DNA from 2 places in the Arhodomonas sp. KWT2 genome. Region 1 is predicted to be linked to the other one. Evidence: riboswitches for the same ligand, from Rfam matches in the RefSeq annotation. Region 1 holds a riboswitch; the other holds the start of a gene.

Region 1 (7,945 bases):
CCGAATCCACCCGGGCAATGACCGGTCCCATGGCCTACAATGGAGCGCTTTCCGCAGCAGGACGGGACCGCGCGCGATGAGCGAAGTGGTACTGATCAATATCTCGGGGCACGACAACCCGGGCATCACCTCCGCACTGATGGACATCCTCGCCGGCTACGGCGCCCGGGTGCTCGATATCGGCCAGGCCATGATCCACGACACCCTGGCGCTGGGCATACTGATCAAGATCCCGGACGAGGCGCAGAGCGCGCCGGTGCTCAAGGATCTCCTCTACGAGGCCCACAAGCTGGATCTGCGCGTTCGCTTCACGCCGATCTCCGCGGAGGACTACGAGCGCTGGGTCGCCCACGAGGGGGCGCCACGGCAGGTGCTCACCCTGCTCGGCCGCCGGGTCACCGCGGAGCAGATCGGACGCATCGCCCACGTGATCACCGACCAGGGGCTGAACATCGAGGACATCGTCCGCCTCACCGGGCGCAGCGCGCTGCACGACGACAACGGCGGCAGCCGCGCCTGCATCGAGCTGACCCTGCGTGGCACGCCCCGGGACCCGGACGCCATGAAGGCGAGCTTCTTCAGCATCTCCGAGGCCCTCGGCGTGGACATCTCGTTCCAGGAGGACAACTTCTACCGCCGCAACCGCCGGCTGGTGGTCTTCGACATGGACTCCACACTGATCCAGCAGGAGGTCATCGACGAGCTCGCCAAGGAGGCCGGCGTCGGCGAGCAGGTGGTCGCGGTCACCGAGGCGGCCATGCGCGGCGAGATCGACTTCCGCGAGAGCCTCGCCCGGCGGGTGGCCCTGCTCGAGGGCCTGCCGGAGACCACCCTGGAGGCCGTCGCGCAGCGGCTCACCCTCACCGAGGGCGCGGAGCGACTGCTCAAGACCCTGCACACCCTGGGCTACCGCACGGCGGTGATCTCCGGCGGCTTCACCTACTTCGGCCGCTACCTCCAGCAGCGCCTCGACCTGGACTACGTCCACGCCAACGAGCTGGAAATCGCCGACGGCCGACTGACCGGCCGGGTGATCGGCGAGGTCGTGGACGGCGGCCGCAAGGCCGCGCTGCTCGAGGAGATCGCGGTGCAGGAGGGCATCACCCTGGACCAGGTCATCGCCGTGGGCGACGGCGCCAACGATCTGCCCATGCTCAAGCTCGCGGGCCTGGGCATCGCCTTCCACGCCAAGCCGCTCGTGCAGCAGCGGGCGCGCCAGGCGATCTCCACCGTCGGCCTCGACGGAATCCTCTATCTTATGGGCATGAAGGACGCCGAGCTGCCCCACTGAGGCGGCCGGCAGCGGACACGACACTAGCGCGGAGGCGATCATGCAGGTAGGTGTGCCACGCGAAATCAAGAACCGGGAGTACCGGGTCGGCCTCACCCCGGACAGCGTGCGCGAGTTCGTCGCCCACGGCCACGAGGTGCTCGTCGAGCACGACGCCGGCATCGGCGTGGGCTACGCCGACGCGGACTACGAGCGCGCCGGCGCCAGGATCAGCGACACGCCGGAGCGCATCTATGCCGAGGCCGAGCTGGTGGTCAAGGTCAAGGAACCCCAGCGCGAGGAGCGCCGGCAGCTCCGGGCGGACCAGATCCTGTTCACCTACCTGCACCTCGCCCCGGACCCGGAGCAGACCCACGACCTGGTCGACAGCGGCGCCGTGTGCATCGCCTACGAGACGGTCACGGACGGCCACGGCGGCCTGCCCCTGCTCGCGCCCATGTCGCAGGTCGCGGGCCGGATGTCCATCCAGGCCGGCGCCCACTGCCTGGAGAAGGCGGCCGGGGGCGGCGGTGTGCTCGTCGGCGGGGTTCCGGGCGTACCGCCGGCGCGCGTCGTGGTGATCGGTGGCGGCGTGGTCGGCGAGAACGCCATCGCGATGGCCATCGGCCTGGGCGCCGACACCGTCGTGCTCGACCGCGACGTCGGGGTGCTGCGCCGCCTCGCCACGCACTTCGGACCGGCGTTGACCACCATCTACGCCACCCGCCAGAGCCTGGAGGACCAGGTCCTCGACGCGGACCTGGTGATCGGCGCAGTGCTTGTCACCGGCGCGGAGACCCCGAAGCTCGTCAGTCGCGAGATGGTCTCGCGCATGCGCACCGGCAGCGTGCTCGTGGACGTCGCCATCGACCAGGGCGGCTGCTTCGAGACCTCCCACCCCACCACCCACGACGAGCCGACCTTCGTCGTCGACGGCGTGGTCCACTACTGCGTGGCGAACATGCCGGGCGCGGTGCCCCGCACCTCCACGCTCGCGCTCAACAACGTCACCCTGCCCTATGCCCTCGCCCTGGCGGACAAGGGCTTCCCGCAGGCGCTGGCCGAGGACCCGCACCTCCTCGACGGCCTCAACGTCTGCCGCGGGCACGTGACCTACCGCGCCGTTGCCGAGGAGCTGGGCTACCGCTACCTGCCCCCCCGGGAGGCCCTCAAGGGATGAGTGGGGGCGCGCTCAGCGCCGCCCCCACAGCTCGTCCGGCAGGGCGACGCCGTCGGCCAGCGGGTCGCCGGCCTCGACCACGAACCGCGCCTCACCGACGTAGTGGCCGCGGCCACCCACGGTGACGACCACGCTGCCGTCGGCGGCGGCCCCGCGCACCGCGGCGGTGAAGTCCACCCCGGCGATGCCGCGGAACGTCCGCGTCTGTCCCGGCTCGATCAGCCCGCGGGCGTGGGCGAGCGCGAGCCGCGCGGTGACGCCGGAGCCGGTGGGGCTGCGATCCACCTGCCCGCCGCCGAAGATGCACACGTTGTGGCTCGGTGCCTCGCTGCTCGGCGGGACGTCGTCGGTGAGAATGGTGCCGTAGATGAAACCGAGGTCGTCGGCGTCCGGATGGCTCACGCTGAGCTGCTCGCGGGCCGCAGCGGTCATGGCGCGGGCGGCGTGGAGCAGCTGCTCGTAGGGGGTGGCGAAGAGATCGAGCCCCAGCCGCGAGGCGGGCACGATCACGTAGAACGCCCCGCCATAGGCGACGTCCACGGCGATACGGCCGTACTCCGGCACGGTCACGTCGGCGTCCAGGTGGCTGGCGAAGGCCGGCACGCTGTCGAAGCTCACGTCCCCCGGGGCACCATCGGCGTCCGCGTGCACATGCACGGTGACCGGCCCGCAGGGGCACTCCAGCACGAAGTCGGCGCCGTCCGGACCCAGGGTCACCAGCCCCTGGTCCACCGCATACCGACCCAGGGCGATGGTGGCGTGCCCGCACATGGTGCTATAGCCCTCGTTGTGGGTGAACAGCACCGCCATGGCGGCATCCGGATGGCTCGCCCGCGTCGGCCACACGCCGTACATGTCGGCATGCCCGCGGGGCTCCAGCATCAGGCGCCGGCGCACGTGGTCGTGGTGATCCATCGCGTCGCGCCGGCGATCGAGCAGGGTCTCGCCGGCCAGCTCGGGCAACCCGCCCGTGAAGATACGCACCGGCTCGCCCGCCGTGTGCATGTCCACCACCGTGTAGGCCGTCTTCTCCGCCATGGGCACTCCCCCGTCGAAAAAACCGCCATTCTAACCGCCGCCCGGAAAGGCGGCCACGGAACCATTCAGGCCCGGGCGACGGCCTCGCGTCCGGGCACGAGCAGTGCCACCAGCAGGCAGACCGCCGTAGAGGCGATCATCGCCCCGGCGAAAGGCCCCAGGGTCGGCGCCCCACCGGGGAACGAGGCCGCATGGAGGCCGGCGACGGGACCGCCACCCTGCCACCAGCCCGGCACAATGGAACCCGCGAGACCGGCGGCGGTGCCGGCCACCGCGGCGGCCGGCGTGGTCCGCCGCCACAGTCCCATGAGCACCGGCACCACCGTGGTCGCGCACAGCAGGTCGGCGATGAGGAACAGTCGCAGCACGGACAGGCCCTGCAACGCGACGGCCACCACCGGCACCATCAGCACCACGGTCACCCAGCGGGCCGCACCGAGCGACAGGCCGCGGGCCTCGGTGACCGCCAGCGAGGCGATGCCGTTCTGCAGCGTGTCCACGGACGACGCCACCAGCGTGACCGCCAGGACCAGCGCCGGCAGGGTCACCCATGCGGGGGCGGCATTGAGCAGCGCGAAGAAAGGGATCGGCGGATCGCCGAGGGACAGTCCGGTCATCGCCGCGACGATGCCCAGGGCACCGATCACCGCGACCACCACGACGGTGGTGCCGGCCCCGAGGAGCGCCCCGCGCCCGAGCACACGCGCGTCCCGAGCGGCCCAGACCCGCTGCCAGTAGCCCTGGTGGAAGAGGTTGGCGGCGGTCACCGCGAGCACCAGCGCCAGTGCCACCGCCAGGCCGTCCGCCAGCGGCACCGAGGGCATCGCCGACGCCGCCGGCGGCCGTCCCGTCCCGCCCAGGGCGACACCGGTCACCAGGGCCAATAAGGCAAGCAGCAGCCAGGCCTGCCAGCGGTCCGTCTCCAGGCTCGCGCGCAGTCCGCCGGCGGCGGTGTAGGCGAGGGTCGCCACCGCCACGGCTACCACGACCACGCCGCCGTCCAGATCCGACAGCAGCGCGGTGATCGCGCCGATGGCGGTGAGTTCCGCGGCGAGGAAGCACAGCATGTAGAGCACGGAGATCAGCGCCACCCAGCGCCGCACCGCCGTCCCGTAACAGGCCTCCGCGAAGTCGCCGATGCTGCGCCCCTGGGGCACCCGGGACCGGATCGCCGGGCCGCAGAGCGCGAAGACCAGGAACGGCAGCGCGGCACCGACGGCATAGCCGGCGAGGGCCACCGGCCCCACGAAGGCGCCCACCTCCGGCGGGGCGAAAAGGATCCATGCCCCCATGCCGGAGGCGAGGAAGGACAGGCCCAGCACGGTCGCGCCCTGGCTGTTGCGGGCGGTGACGTAGTCGTCCAGCCCGGCCGAGGTGGCACGGGCACGCAGGCCGATCCAGGTAAAGGCGATGAGGGCCACGCCGAGCGTGGCAAGGGTCAGGTACATGTCGCGCTACCTCCGCCGGTATGATCCGGATCAGGTTCCAGGGTCTGCGCGGCGCGCACTCTCAGTCCGTGACGGACTCCCCTGGCGACGGTCGGATTGTGGTGAGTCGGTGATTCTCGCGCGCAGCCGCGCCGATGGCAAATCCGGCGGTGCCACGAAAAAGGCCACCGGCACGGGGTGCCGATGGCCTTCGTCACGCTCGCGCGCCCCCCGGCGCGGGGGACACGGACGGGCGTTGCGCCTCAGGCGCCCTGCTTCGCACCCTTGGTGCGGATCTTCTCCTTGATGCGGGCGGCCTTGCCCTGACGATCGCGGAGATAGTAGAGCTTGGCGCGGCGCACGTCGCCCTTGCGCTTGACCTTGATGCTCTCGATCACCGGGCTGTGCAGCGGGAAGACGCGCTCGACGCCCTCGCCGTGGGAGGTCTTGCGCACGGTGAACGCGGAGTTCACGCCGCGGTTGCGCTTGGCGATGACCACGCCCTCGAAGGGCTGCACACGCTCGCGGTTGCCCTCCTTGACCCAGACGTTCACCAGCACGGTGTCACCGGGTGCGAACGCGTCGAGGCTGCGCCCGGACTTTTCGATCTGTTCCCGCTCAAGCTCTTTGATGATGTTGCTCATGACCACAAACCCCTAGCGTTCCGAGTCCCCTCGGTACTCCTCGATGAATTCTTCCAGTAGCGCCTGCGCGTCGCCGTCCAGCTCCCGCCCGGACAGCAGCTCAGGGCGCCGCAGCCAAGTCCGTCCCAACGCCTGCTTGCGCCGCCAGCGCGCCACCGCCTGGTGATCGCCGCCGAGCAGCACCGCCGGCACGTCGCGCCCGTCGATGGACTCCGGACGCGTATAGTGCGGGCAGTCCAGCAATCCCGCCGTGAAGGAATCCTCCTCGGCGGAATCCACATGCCCGAGCACCCCGGGCACCAGCCGGCTCACCGCATCGATGAGCATCATCGCCGGCAGCTCGCCGCCACTGACCACGAAATCCCCGACCGAGATCTCGCGATCCACCTCCGCGGCGATCAGGCGCTCGTCCACACCCTCGTAGCGGCCGCACAGCAGAATGAGCCGCGGCAGCCGCGCCAGCTCGCTCACCGTCGCCTGGTCCAGCGGCCGGCCCTGAGGGCTGAGATAGACCACCGTCGCCGGCGTCGGCACCGCCGAACGCGCCGCGTGTATCGCGTCGCGCAACGGCTGGACCTTCATGACCATGCCGGGACCGCCGCCGTAGGGCCGGTCGTCCACCGTGCGGTGGCGGTCCGTCGTGTAGTCCCGCGGGTCCTGCGGGGCGATCTCGATCAGCCCGCGCTCCACCGCGCGCCGGGTCACCCCGGATTCCGTGATCGCCCGGAGCATCTCCGGGAAGATCGTGACGACATCGAAGCGCACCGTCAGTCTTCCGGGTCCCAGTCGACCTCCAGGCGCCCCGCGCCGAGATCGACGTCGAGGACGAAGACGTCGACGACGAACGGGATCAGCCGCTCGCGCTCGCCGGCCACGACCATCACGTCGTTCGCCCCGGTCTCCATCAGCCGCCTGACACGGCCGAGGACCACGCCCTCGCGGTTGACGACCTCGAGCCCGACGAGGTCGTGCCAGTAGTACTCACCCTCTTCCGCCGGCGGCAGCGCCGAGCGGGGCACGGCGATCTGTCGCCCGATGAGCGCCCGCGCCGCATCGCGGTCTTCGACGCCCTCCAGATGCGCGATCAGGCCCTTGCCCTGTTGCCGGCCCGAACGCAGCTTCAGAGTACGCGCGGCGCCGGCATCGTCGAGCAGCTGCCACTCGGTGAAGCCGAGGATGTTATCCATCGGCCGGGTCCAGGAATACACCTTGACCCAGCCCTGCACACCGTGAACGCCCACGATCTCGCCCAGCACCACGGGCGGGTCATCCTGCGCGCCACGCTGCACCAGCCGCCTCCCGGGTCGTTACGCCTCCGCGGCCGCGCCCTTGCGCGCCTTGCGGATCAGCCCCTCGGCACTCTCGGTCGGACGGGCGCCACGCTCGAGCCAGTGGTCGACACGCTCGAGCTCGAGCTTGAGCGAGACTTCCTGACCGGTCGCGACCGGGTTATAGAACCCGAGGCGCTCGATGAACCGACCGTCCCGCGGGTTGCGGCTGTCGGTAACGATCAGGTGGTAGAAGGGCCGCTTCTTCGCGCCAGTGCGAGCTAGACGAATGGTTACCATCGTGTTCGTTAATCCCCTGTGATCGGCAAACAGAACTGGGCTACCGATGTAAAACGCGCAAGTCTACTTGAAACCGCGCCGATGTAAAACCGCCCCGACGGGGCATCACCGCAGGAAACCGGACGGGCCGCCGGGCGGCATGCCGCCGCCCCCCGGTGGAAAGCCGCCGCCTCCGCCGCCGCCGAACTGGCGCATCATCTTCTGCATCCCGCCCTTCTTCATCTGCTTCATCATCTTCTGCATCTGCTTGTGCTGCTTGAGCAGGCGGTTGACGTCCTGCACCTGCAGCCCGCTGCCGCGAGCGATGCGGCGCTTGCGCGAGCCGCTGATGATGTCGGGGCGGCGCCGCTCGCGCGGGGTCATGGAGTCGATGATCGCGATCTGGCGACGGATCTGCTTCTCACCGACCTGGTCCTGCATCTGCTCGGTGAGCTTGCCCATGCCGGGGAGCTTGTCCATCAACCCGCCCATGCCGCCCATCTTGTTGATCTGCTGCATCTGCTTGCGCAGGTCGTCGAGATCGAAGCCCTTGCCCTTCTTGAGCTTGGAAGCCATCTTCTCGGCTTCGCTCTTGTCCACCGAGCGCTCGACCTCCTCGACGAGGCTGAGCACGTCGCCCATGCCGAGGATGCGGGAGGCCACCCGGTCCGGGTGGAAGGGCTCGAGGGCGTCGGTCTTCTCGCCGACACCGAGGAACTTGATGGGCTTGCCGGTGATGTAGCGGATCGACAGCGCCGCACCGCCGCGGGCGTCGCCGTCGGTCTTGGTGAGGACCACACCGGTGAGGGGCAGCGCCTCGTCGAACGCCTTGGCGGTGT
Region 2 (7,945 bases), on a different contig from region 1:
GCCCGGTGCGGCGAAGCAGTTCATACTGCCCGCGAGCGCGCTGGCCTTCGCCGCGGTAGTCGCCGTTCTGAGCCCGCCGGTCCGCTCGATGCTGACGGGCGACGGGACCGGCGGGACAGTGAGCGAGGTCAGCTTCGAGCAGGTGCACACGATCATCGACGAACGCTGCACCACCTGCCACGCCCCGGAGCCCTCATTCTCGGGATACGCCAGCCCGCCCGCCGGCATCGTGCTGGAGACCGCCGCACAGATCCGCAAACACCGCGCGGATATCAAGCGCGTCGCCGTCGACAGCCACTACATGCCGCTCGGCAACATCACCGGCATCACCGACGAGGAGCGTGCCGCCCTCGGCGCGTGGATCGAGCGAAACAAGGAGTGACAGCGGCATGACGAGCCTGATCCTCGACAACGCCGCGGCCGTCGCGACCATGGAAGGCGACGACGGCGGCGTGCTCCACGACGCCAGCATCCGTATCGAGGACAACCGCATCGCCGCGGTGGGACCCGCGGCGCGCATCGGCACCGATGCCGACCGGGTGATCGACGCCCGCGGGCACATCCTCATCCCCGGGCTGGTGAACACCCATCACCACTTCTACCAGACCCTGACCCGGAACCTGCCGGCGGGGCAGGACGCGGGGCTGTTCAACTGGCTCGTGAGCCACTACCCGGTGTGGGCACGCCTGGATCCGGAGGCGATGGACGTGAGCACGCGGATCGCGGCGGCCGAGCTCATGCTCTCCGGCTGCACCACCGCCGCCGACCACACCTATCTCTGGCCCAACGGCGCCCGCCTGGACGACCAGGTCCACGCCGCGCGAGAGATGGGCCTGCGCTTCCATGCCGGGCGCGGGTCCATGTCGGTGGGCGAATCGGACGGCGGCCTGCCGCCGGACTCGGTGGTCGAGTCCGAGGCCGCGATCCTCGCCGACAGCCAGCGGGTGATCGAGACCCATCACGACGACGCGGACTATGCGATGACCCGCATCGCCCTGGCACCGTGCTCGCCCTTCTCCGTATCGCAGACGCTGATGCGCGAGAGCCTGGAGATGGCCCGGCACTACGGCGTGCACTGCCACACCCACCTCGCCGAGACCCGCGACGAGACGGCCTACTGCCTCGAGCGCTTCGGCCGCACCCCGGTGGAATACGCCGAGGACCTGGGCTGGTGCGGCGAGGACGTCTGGTTCGCCCACATGGTGCACCCGGAAGACGACGAGGTCCGGCGCCTCGGCGCACACCGCTGCGGCGTGGCGCACTGCCCGAGCTCCAACATGCGCCTGGGCTCGGGCGCCGCCCCGGTGCGCGCCCTCCGCCGGGCCGGGGCCCGTGTCGGTCTGGGGGTGGACGGCTCCGCATCGAACGACGGCTCGGACATGCTCGGCGAGGCACGGCAGACGATGCTGCTGCACCGCCTCGTGGACGGTCCCGACGCCATGGGCGCCGTGGAGGCACTGAGCCTCGCCACCCGCGGCGGCGCCGCAGTGCTCGGCCGCAATGACATCGGCCGCCTTGCCCCCGGCATGGCCGCGGATATCGTCGGCTACCGACTCGACACCCTGCCGCTCGCCGGCGGCGCGGTCCACGACCCGCTCGCCGCGCTCGTGTTCTGCCGCCCGCCGCAGGTCGCACTCAGCCTGATCAACGGTCGGCTCCGGGGCCGCGACGGTGCGCTCACGGACGTGGATCTCCCGGCACTGGTTCGCCGGCACAACGACATCGCCCGGCGGATCGCGGCGCACGCGTGAGCGCCGCCACCGTTTGCGAGGCCCGGGGGTAACCGATACATTCGAGCGGTATCCGTAACCCCTAAACATCCCGACGCGGCAGGAGACCATGGCGCAGCAACGCGAGCCACGACCGCTGGAGCAGGCGGGCCTCGAAACGCCCGGACGCGGGCGTCGCGCATCCGACGACGCCATCTACGACGCCATCTACGAGGCGGTGCTGACCCAGCGGCTGCCACCGGGTACACGACTGCCCGAGATCACCCTCGGCGAGCTCTTCGGCGTCAGCCGCTCGGTGGTCCGCAAGGCCCTCTCGCGCCTGACGGCCGACCAGATCATCGTACGCCGCCCCAACCAGATGGCGCTGGTCGCCCACCCGAGCGTCGAGGAGACCCGGCAGATCTTCGACGCCCGGCGGCTGGTCGAGGGCGAGGTGGCCCGCCAGCTCGCCGGCCGCCTCAGCGGCAATGCCCGTGAGCGGCTCGAGCGGATCATCCGCGACGAGCACGCCGCCCACACCGGCGACCGCCAGGAGGACCGGGTCCACCACTCCATGGCCTTCCACCTGTGCCTGGCGGACAACGCGCCTAACGAGGTGCTCGGCCGCATGCTCCGGGAGCTGGTGATCCGCACCTCGATCGTGATCGCGCTGTACAAGGCCCCCGGGATGAGCGCCTGCTACCTCGGTGACGACCACCAGGAGCTGGTGCGCTGCCTGGCCGAGGGCCGCGGCGACGAGGCGGCCACGCTGGTGCGCCAGCACCTCTCCACCCTGGAATCCCGGCTCGCGCTCAGCGACGAGGAGCGCCCGGTGGACCTCGCCGAGATCCTCCGGCGCTGACCCGCCGCCCTACCCCCGGAGGTAGGGCATCAGCCAGCCGAGTCCGGCCGCGGTACCGCTGCGGGGCACGTACTCGGCGCTGACCCAGCCGTCGTAGCCGAGCGCGTCCAGTCGCTCGAACACGAAGGGGTAATGTATCTCCCCGGTGCCCGGCTCGTGGCGGCCCGGGTTGTCCGCGACCTGGACGTGGCCGATGCGGGAGAACGCGGACTCGATATGCCGCACCAGGTCCCCCTCCATCACCTGCATGTGGTAGACGTCGTACTGCAACGCGAGATTGGCGACGCCGGCATCGTCCATCACTCCGAGGGCCTGGTCGGAGCGGCAGAGGAAGAAGCCCGGCACGTCGCGGGTGTTGATCGGCTCGACGAGCAGCTGCACGCCGGCGTCGGCAAGCCTCGGCGCGGCATAGCGCAGGTTGTCGACCAGGCACTCCCGCGCGCACTCCGCAGAGACGTCCCCGGGGAGCCGCCCGGCGAGGCAGTTCACCCGCGGGCACGCCAGCGCGCGAGCGTAGTGGATCGCGGTATCCACGCCGGCCCGGAACTCATCCCGGCGGTCCGGATGGCAGGCGATCCCGCGCTCGCCGGCGGCCCAGTCCCCGGCGGGCAGATTGAACAGCACCTGGCTCAGACCGCTGTCCGCCAGGGCGCCGGCGAGCACCGGCGCCGGATAGTCGTAGGGGAAATGGCACTCGACACCACGGAACCCCGCGGCGGCGGCAGCCTCGAAACGCGCCGGGAATGGGCGCTCCGTGAACAGCATCGACAGATTGGCGGCGAAACGGGGCATGGGAACTCACCGGCGGTCCGCAATGGACCGCCAGTGTAGCGCAGGGTCCCGCCGGACCGGGTAACGGGTCAGGCCGCCTCGCGCAGGCCCTCGCCCGCGGGCACGGGCTCGTGGACGGTCAACAGCGACCGGCGCTGACTCGCAAGCATTACCTCGTAGCCGGTCGCGGGCCGGCGCAGATGCGCCGCCGGATCCGGCCGGCCGCAGCGGCATTCCAGCGACACCGCCGCGCCACGGGGCACCACCTGCCACGCCGCACATGCCGGGCACTCGAGGTGATCCCAGGACTGGTTCGTGACTACGGCCATGACTGCCTCCGCTCGTTCAAAACATGACCGGACGATCACATCGCAACGGGGCGACAGGGGCATTGATCCAGATCAAACCCGCATTTGACCGGCAGACACGCCGGTTCTAGTCTCGGTGACAGTCCCCGGCCGCGCCGGGGACGTTACTGGACGAAGAAGCGGGGGTGCCCGGGTGCGACGACGCATGCCGGGCTGAGAGAGTCCCTTGGAACCTGATCCGGTTCGTACCGGCGCAGGGAGCTTTGCACATCACCGGCCACCGGCCGGCGTCCGCCGTCATCGCGGACGTGCAACCTTCCCTCCCCCCTTTTCGTCGCCTTTTCACTATCTGCGAGCAGAGGCGACACATCATGAACGACACCGATACCGATATCCGCGGCACCGCGGCCGCCCTCGGCGAGGCCGTGACCCGGCCGTTCCCGGGGTCCCGGCGCATCCACGTCAGCGGTCGCCGTGCGGACGTGCGCGTGCCCATGCGCGAGATCGTGCAGGCGGACACGCCCACCCGCAACGGGCCCGAACCCAACCCGCCGCTGGCGGTCTACGACACCTCCGGCCCGTACACCGACCCGGCCGCCGCCATCGACCTGTGCGCGGGTCTGGCACCGCTACGCGCGGACTGGATCGCCGAGCGCGGCGACAGCGAGCGCCTCGACGATCTGAGCTCGCGCTACGGCCGCGAGCGGCGTGCCGACGCCGGCACGACGACCTGGCGCTTCCCCGCGGAACGTACCCCGCGGCGGGCGCGCAGCGGCGCCAACGTCACCCAGATGCACTACGCACGGCGGGGCATCGTCACCCCGGAGATGGAATTCGTCGCCGTGCGCGAGAACCAGCGCCTGGAGGCCAGTCGCGACGATCCCGCCCTGGGCCGCCGCCACCCGGGCGAGCCCCGGGGCGCGAGCCTGCCGGAGACCATCACGCCGGAGTTCGTGCGCGACGAGGTGGCCCGGGGCCGGGCCATCATCCCGGCGAACATCAACCACCCGGAGAGCGAGCCCATGATCATCGGCCGCAACTTCAGGGTGAAGGTCAACGCCAACATGGGCAACTCGGCGGTGACCTCCTCCATCGGCGAGGAGGTGGAGAAGATGGTCTGGGCCACCCGCTGGGGGGCGGACACGATCATGGACCTGTCCACCGGCCGGGACATCCACGAGACGCGGGAGTGGGTGATCCGCAACTCGCCGGTGCCTGTCGGCACGGTACCCATCTACCAGGCCCTGGAGAAGGTCGACGGCGAGGCCGAGGCCCTGACCTGGGAGATCTTCCGGGACACCCTCATCGAGCAGGCCGAGCAGGGCGTGGACTACTTCACCATCCACGCCGGCGTGCGCCTGCCCTTCGTCCCCCTGACCGTGGACCGGCTCACGGGCATCGTCTCCCGCGGCGGCTCGATCATGGCCAAGTGGTGCCTGGCCCACCACCGGGAGTCCTTCCTCTACGAACGCTTCGAGGAGATCTGCGAGATCATGAAGGCCTACGACGTGGCCTTCTCACTGGGCGACGGCCTGCGCCCCGGCTCCATCGCCGACGCCAACGACGACGCCCAGATGGCGGAGCTGCGCACCCTGGGCGAGCTCACCGACGTCGCCTGGCGCCACGATGCCCAGGTGATGATCGAGGGTCCGGGTCACGTGCCGCTGCACCGCATCCGCGAGAACATGGGCGAGCAGCTGCGCCACTGCCACGAGGCGCCGTTCTACACCCTGGGGCCGCTGGCCACGGACATTGCCCCCGGCTACGACCACATCACCTCCGCGCTCGGGGCGGCCAACATCGCCTGGGAAGGCACCGCGATGCTCTGCTACGTCACCCCCAAGGAGCACCTGGGGCTGCCGGACAAGCACGACGTCCGCGAGGGCATCGTCACCTACCGCATCGCCGCCCATGCCGCGGACCTCGCCAAGGGCCATCCGGCGGCACAGATCCGCGACAACGCCCTGTCCAAGGCACGGTTCGAGTTCCGCTGGGACGACCAGTTCAACCTCGGGCTGGATCCGGAGCGCGCCCGGGAGTTCCATGACGCCACCCTGCCCAAGCAGGCGCACAAGGTCGCCCACTTCTGCTCCATGTGCGGGCCGAAGTTCTGCTCCATGGCCATCTCCCAGGAGGTCCAGGCGTTCGCCCGCGAGCGCGGCCTGGACGCCGACAGCGCCCTGGAGACGGGGCTCGCCGAGAAGGCGCAGACCTTCCGCGAACAGGGCGGCGCGATCTACCATCGCCGCTGACCGCTGTGCGGCCGCCCCCGCCGGGGCGGCCGCCGCCTCCCACACCGCCATCCCGATGGCATACAATTGTGGAAAATCCTTCCACGGGGAACGACGTTGGCGGAACGACAAACACGATCCACCGGCCGGCCACGCACCAGCGGGCGAAGCGCCGCACAGAGCCAGTCCCTGACCCGCGGCCTGAGCATCCTCGAAGCCCTCTCCGGCGCCGGCCACGGGCTGACGCTCTCCGAGGTCTCGCAGATGGCCGGGCTGGCGCCCTCCACCACCCACCGCCTGCTCCACACCCTGGAGCAGATGCAGTTCGTCCAGCAGGACGAGGAGCTCGGGCTGTGGCACGTGGGCGTGCGCGCCTTCATCGTCGGCAACGGCTTCATCAGCGCCCGCGACTACGTCGCCGTCGCCCGCCCGTACCTCCACCGGCTCATGGAGGAGACCGGCGAGACCGCCAACCTCGCCGTGCAGGACGAGGGCTACGCCGTGTTCCTCGCCCAGGTCGAGTCCCAGGAGATGATGCGCATGATCGTCAGGCTCGGCAGCCGCGCACCGCTGCATGCCTCCGGCGTGGGCAAGGCGCTGCTCGCCGGCATGACCGAGGCGGAGGTGGAGCGTATCCTCCAGCGCCGGGGGCTCTCGCGGGTCACCGAGAACACCCTGGACACCCCGGCGCGGCTGCACGCCAACCTCGCCGAGATCCGCGAGCGCGGCTACGCCTGCGACTACGAGGAACACGCCATCGGCCTGCGCTGCGTCGCCGCGACCCTGCACGACGAGACCGGCGCGGCACTCGCGGCAATCTCGGTCTCCGGCCCGAGGGCGCGGATCACCGACAGCCTCATGCACGAGCTCGGCGCGGCGGTCTCGCGCACCGCCCGTGAGATCACCGCCCGCCTGGGCGGCCATGCCCCGGACGGCCCGTGAACCGCCGCCGGGACTGTGCGCGACGTCCGGGAAGGACTACGCTGGCGGCAGGCAGCCGGAACACGGAGAGGGGAGCATGAGCGACAGCGACGAGCGCCGGCGCTTCAGCCGCATCGACATGGATCAGCCGGCCCGGCTCGAGGCGGACGGCGCCGGCATCCCCGTGCGGGTGATCGACATCAGCCTGCACGGCGCCCTGGTCCGACCCGAGGCCGAGGCGGCCATCGCGGATACCCCCGCCACCCTCACGATCCCCCTCGGCGACGAGGTGGTCATCCGCATGCACGTCACGCCCATGCACCGTGAGGCGGGCTTCGTCGGCCTGCGCTGCGACGACCTGCCGGTAGAGAGCGCCGGCCACCTCCGCCGCCTGGTGGAGCTCAACCTCGGCGACCCCGAGCTGCTGGAGCGCGAGCTGGAGGCCCTCGCCGGGCTCGGCGACCGCACGGACTGAGCCTGCCGTCATCCGGCCCTCACAGCACGCCGCACGACACGGCCCCCGAGACCACGATGGGAGCGCTGCACGAACGGCGTACCCGGGGGATATCACGCACCGCCGCAAGGCCCCGATTCCGCCGTGTCACCACCCGCTGAAGTCAGCCACCACGCTTCCCACGCTCGACCGCGACCGACGTCTCAGTGACCGCCGCCCGCCGTTGACATCCCTTCTCTTTTAGGCCTAGATAGCGGCGAACGCCGGTCGGAGATACCCACCGGCCGCATGCCCGCCAGGGAGGCGGGCAAAAACCCTCTGTCATTGACCTGGAGACCACGGAAGGTGCTCATGACAGGCATCGCCTTTGCATCGCCGTACCGCGCGTCCCCCCTACGCGTACAGGCCGGCACGTCCTCACCGGGGACCTCCCCGTCCACTGCCTCCGCCATCGCCGGTCGTGCGACCGCTCCCTCCGGCCGGCCGTCATCGCCCCCGGCCGCGGACACGCCGACAGCACGCGCACGTCGCGGGGAACGGCACCGATGAGGCCGGTCATCCTGATGGGAGACCGCACCTCCCACGGCGGCATCGTGCTGGAGGGCGCGGACAGCACTTTCGTTCGGGAACGTCGGGTCGCGCGGGTCGGCGACCGCGTGAGCTGCCCCAGGGACGGCCACACCCCGTCG

What was found. Region 1 has a riboswitch for thiamine pyrophosphate ahead of ACEZHJ_RS11470 (sodium:solute symporter). Riboswitches for the same ligand answer to the same signal wherever they lie in the genome.
Region 2: another riboswitch for thiamine pyrophosphate. It lies ahead of thiC (phosphomethylpyrimidine synthase ThiC); the one in region 1 lies ahead of ACEZHJ_RS11470 (sodium:solute symporter).

Annotation. Positions count from the first base shown of each region.
Region 1 is NZ_JBHFPQ010000046.1:81,729-89,673, reverse strand. It holds gene serB (phosphoserine phosphatase SerB) at 77-1,291, shown strand; gene ald (alanine dehydrogenase) at 1,332-2,450, shown strand; gene ACEZHJ_RS11475 (proline racemase family protein) at 2,463-3,488, opposite strand; gene ACEZHJ_RS11470 (sodium:solute symporter) at 3,554-4,936, opposite strand; TPP riboswitch at 4,926-5,029, opposite strand; gene rplS (50S ribosomal protein L19) at 5,179-5,559, opposite strand; gene trmD (tRNA (guanosine(37)-N1)-methyltransferase TrmD) at 5,572-6,324, opposite strand; gene rimM (ribosome maturation factor RimM) at 6,327-6,851, opposite strand; gene rpsP (30S ribosomal protein S16) at 6,867-7,127, opposite strand; gene ffh (signal recognition particle protein) at 7,233-7,945, opposite strand, start outside.
Region 2 is NZ_JBHFPQ010000050.1:131,613-139,557, forward strand. It holds gene ACEZHJ_RS15375 (urate hydroxylase PuuD) at 1-382, shown strand, start outside; gene ACEZHJ_RS15380 (8-oxoguanine deaminase) at 390-1,751, shown strand; gene ACEZHJ_RS15385 (GntR family transcriptional regulator) at 1,840-2,571, shown strand; gene hyi (hydroxypyruvate isomerase) at 2,581-3,363, opposite strand; gene ACEZHJ_RS15395 (hypothetical protein) at 3,432-3,671, opposite strand; TPP riboswitch at 3,822-3,927, shown strand; gene thiC (phosphomethylpyrimidine synthase ThiC) at 4,022-5,902, shown strand; gene ACEZHJ_RS15405 (IclR family transcriptional regulator) at 5,999-6,823, shown strand; gene ACEZHJ_RS15410 (PilZ domain-containing protein) at 6,900-7,277, shown strand; gene ACEZHJ_RS15415 (PAAR domain-containing protein) at 7,802-7,945, shown strand, end outside.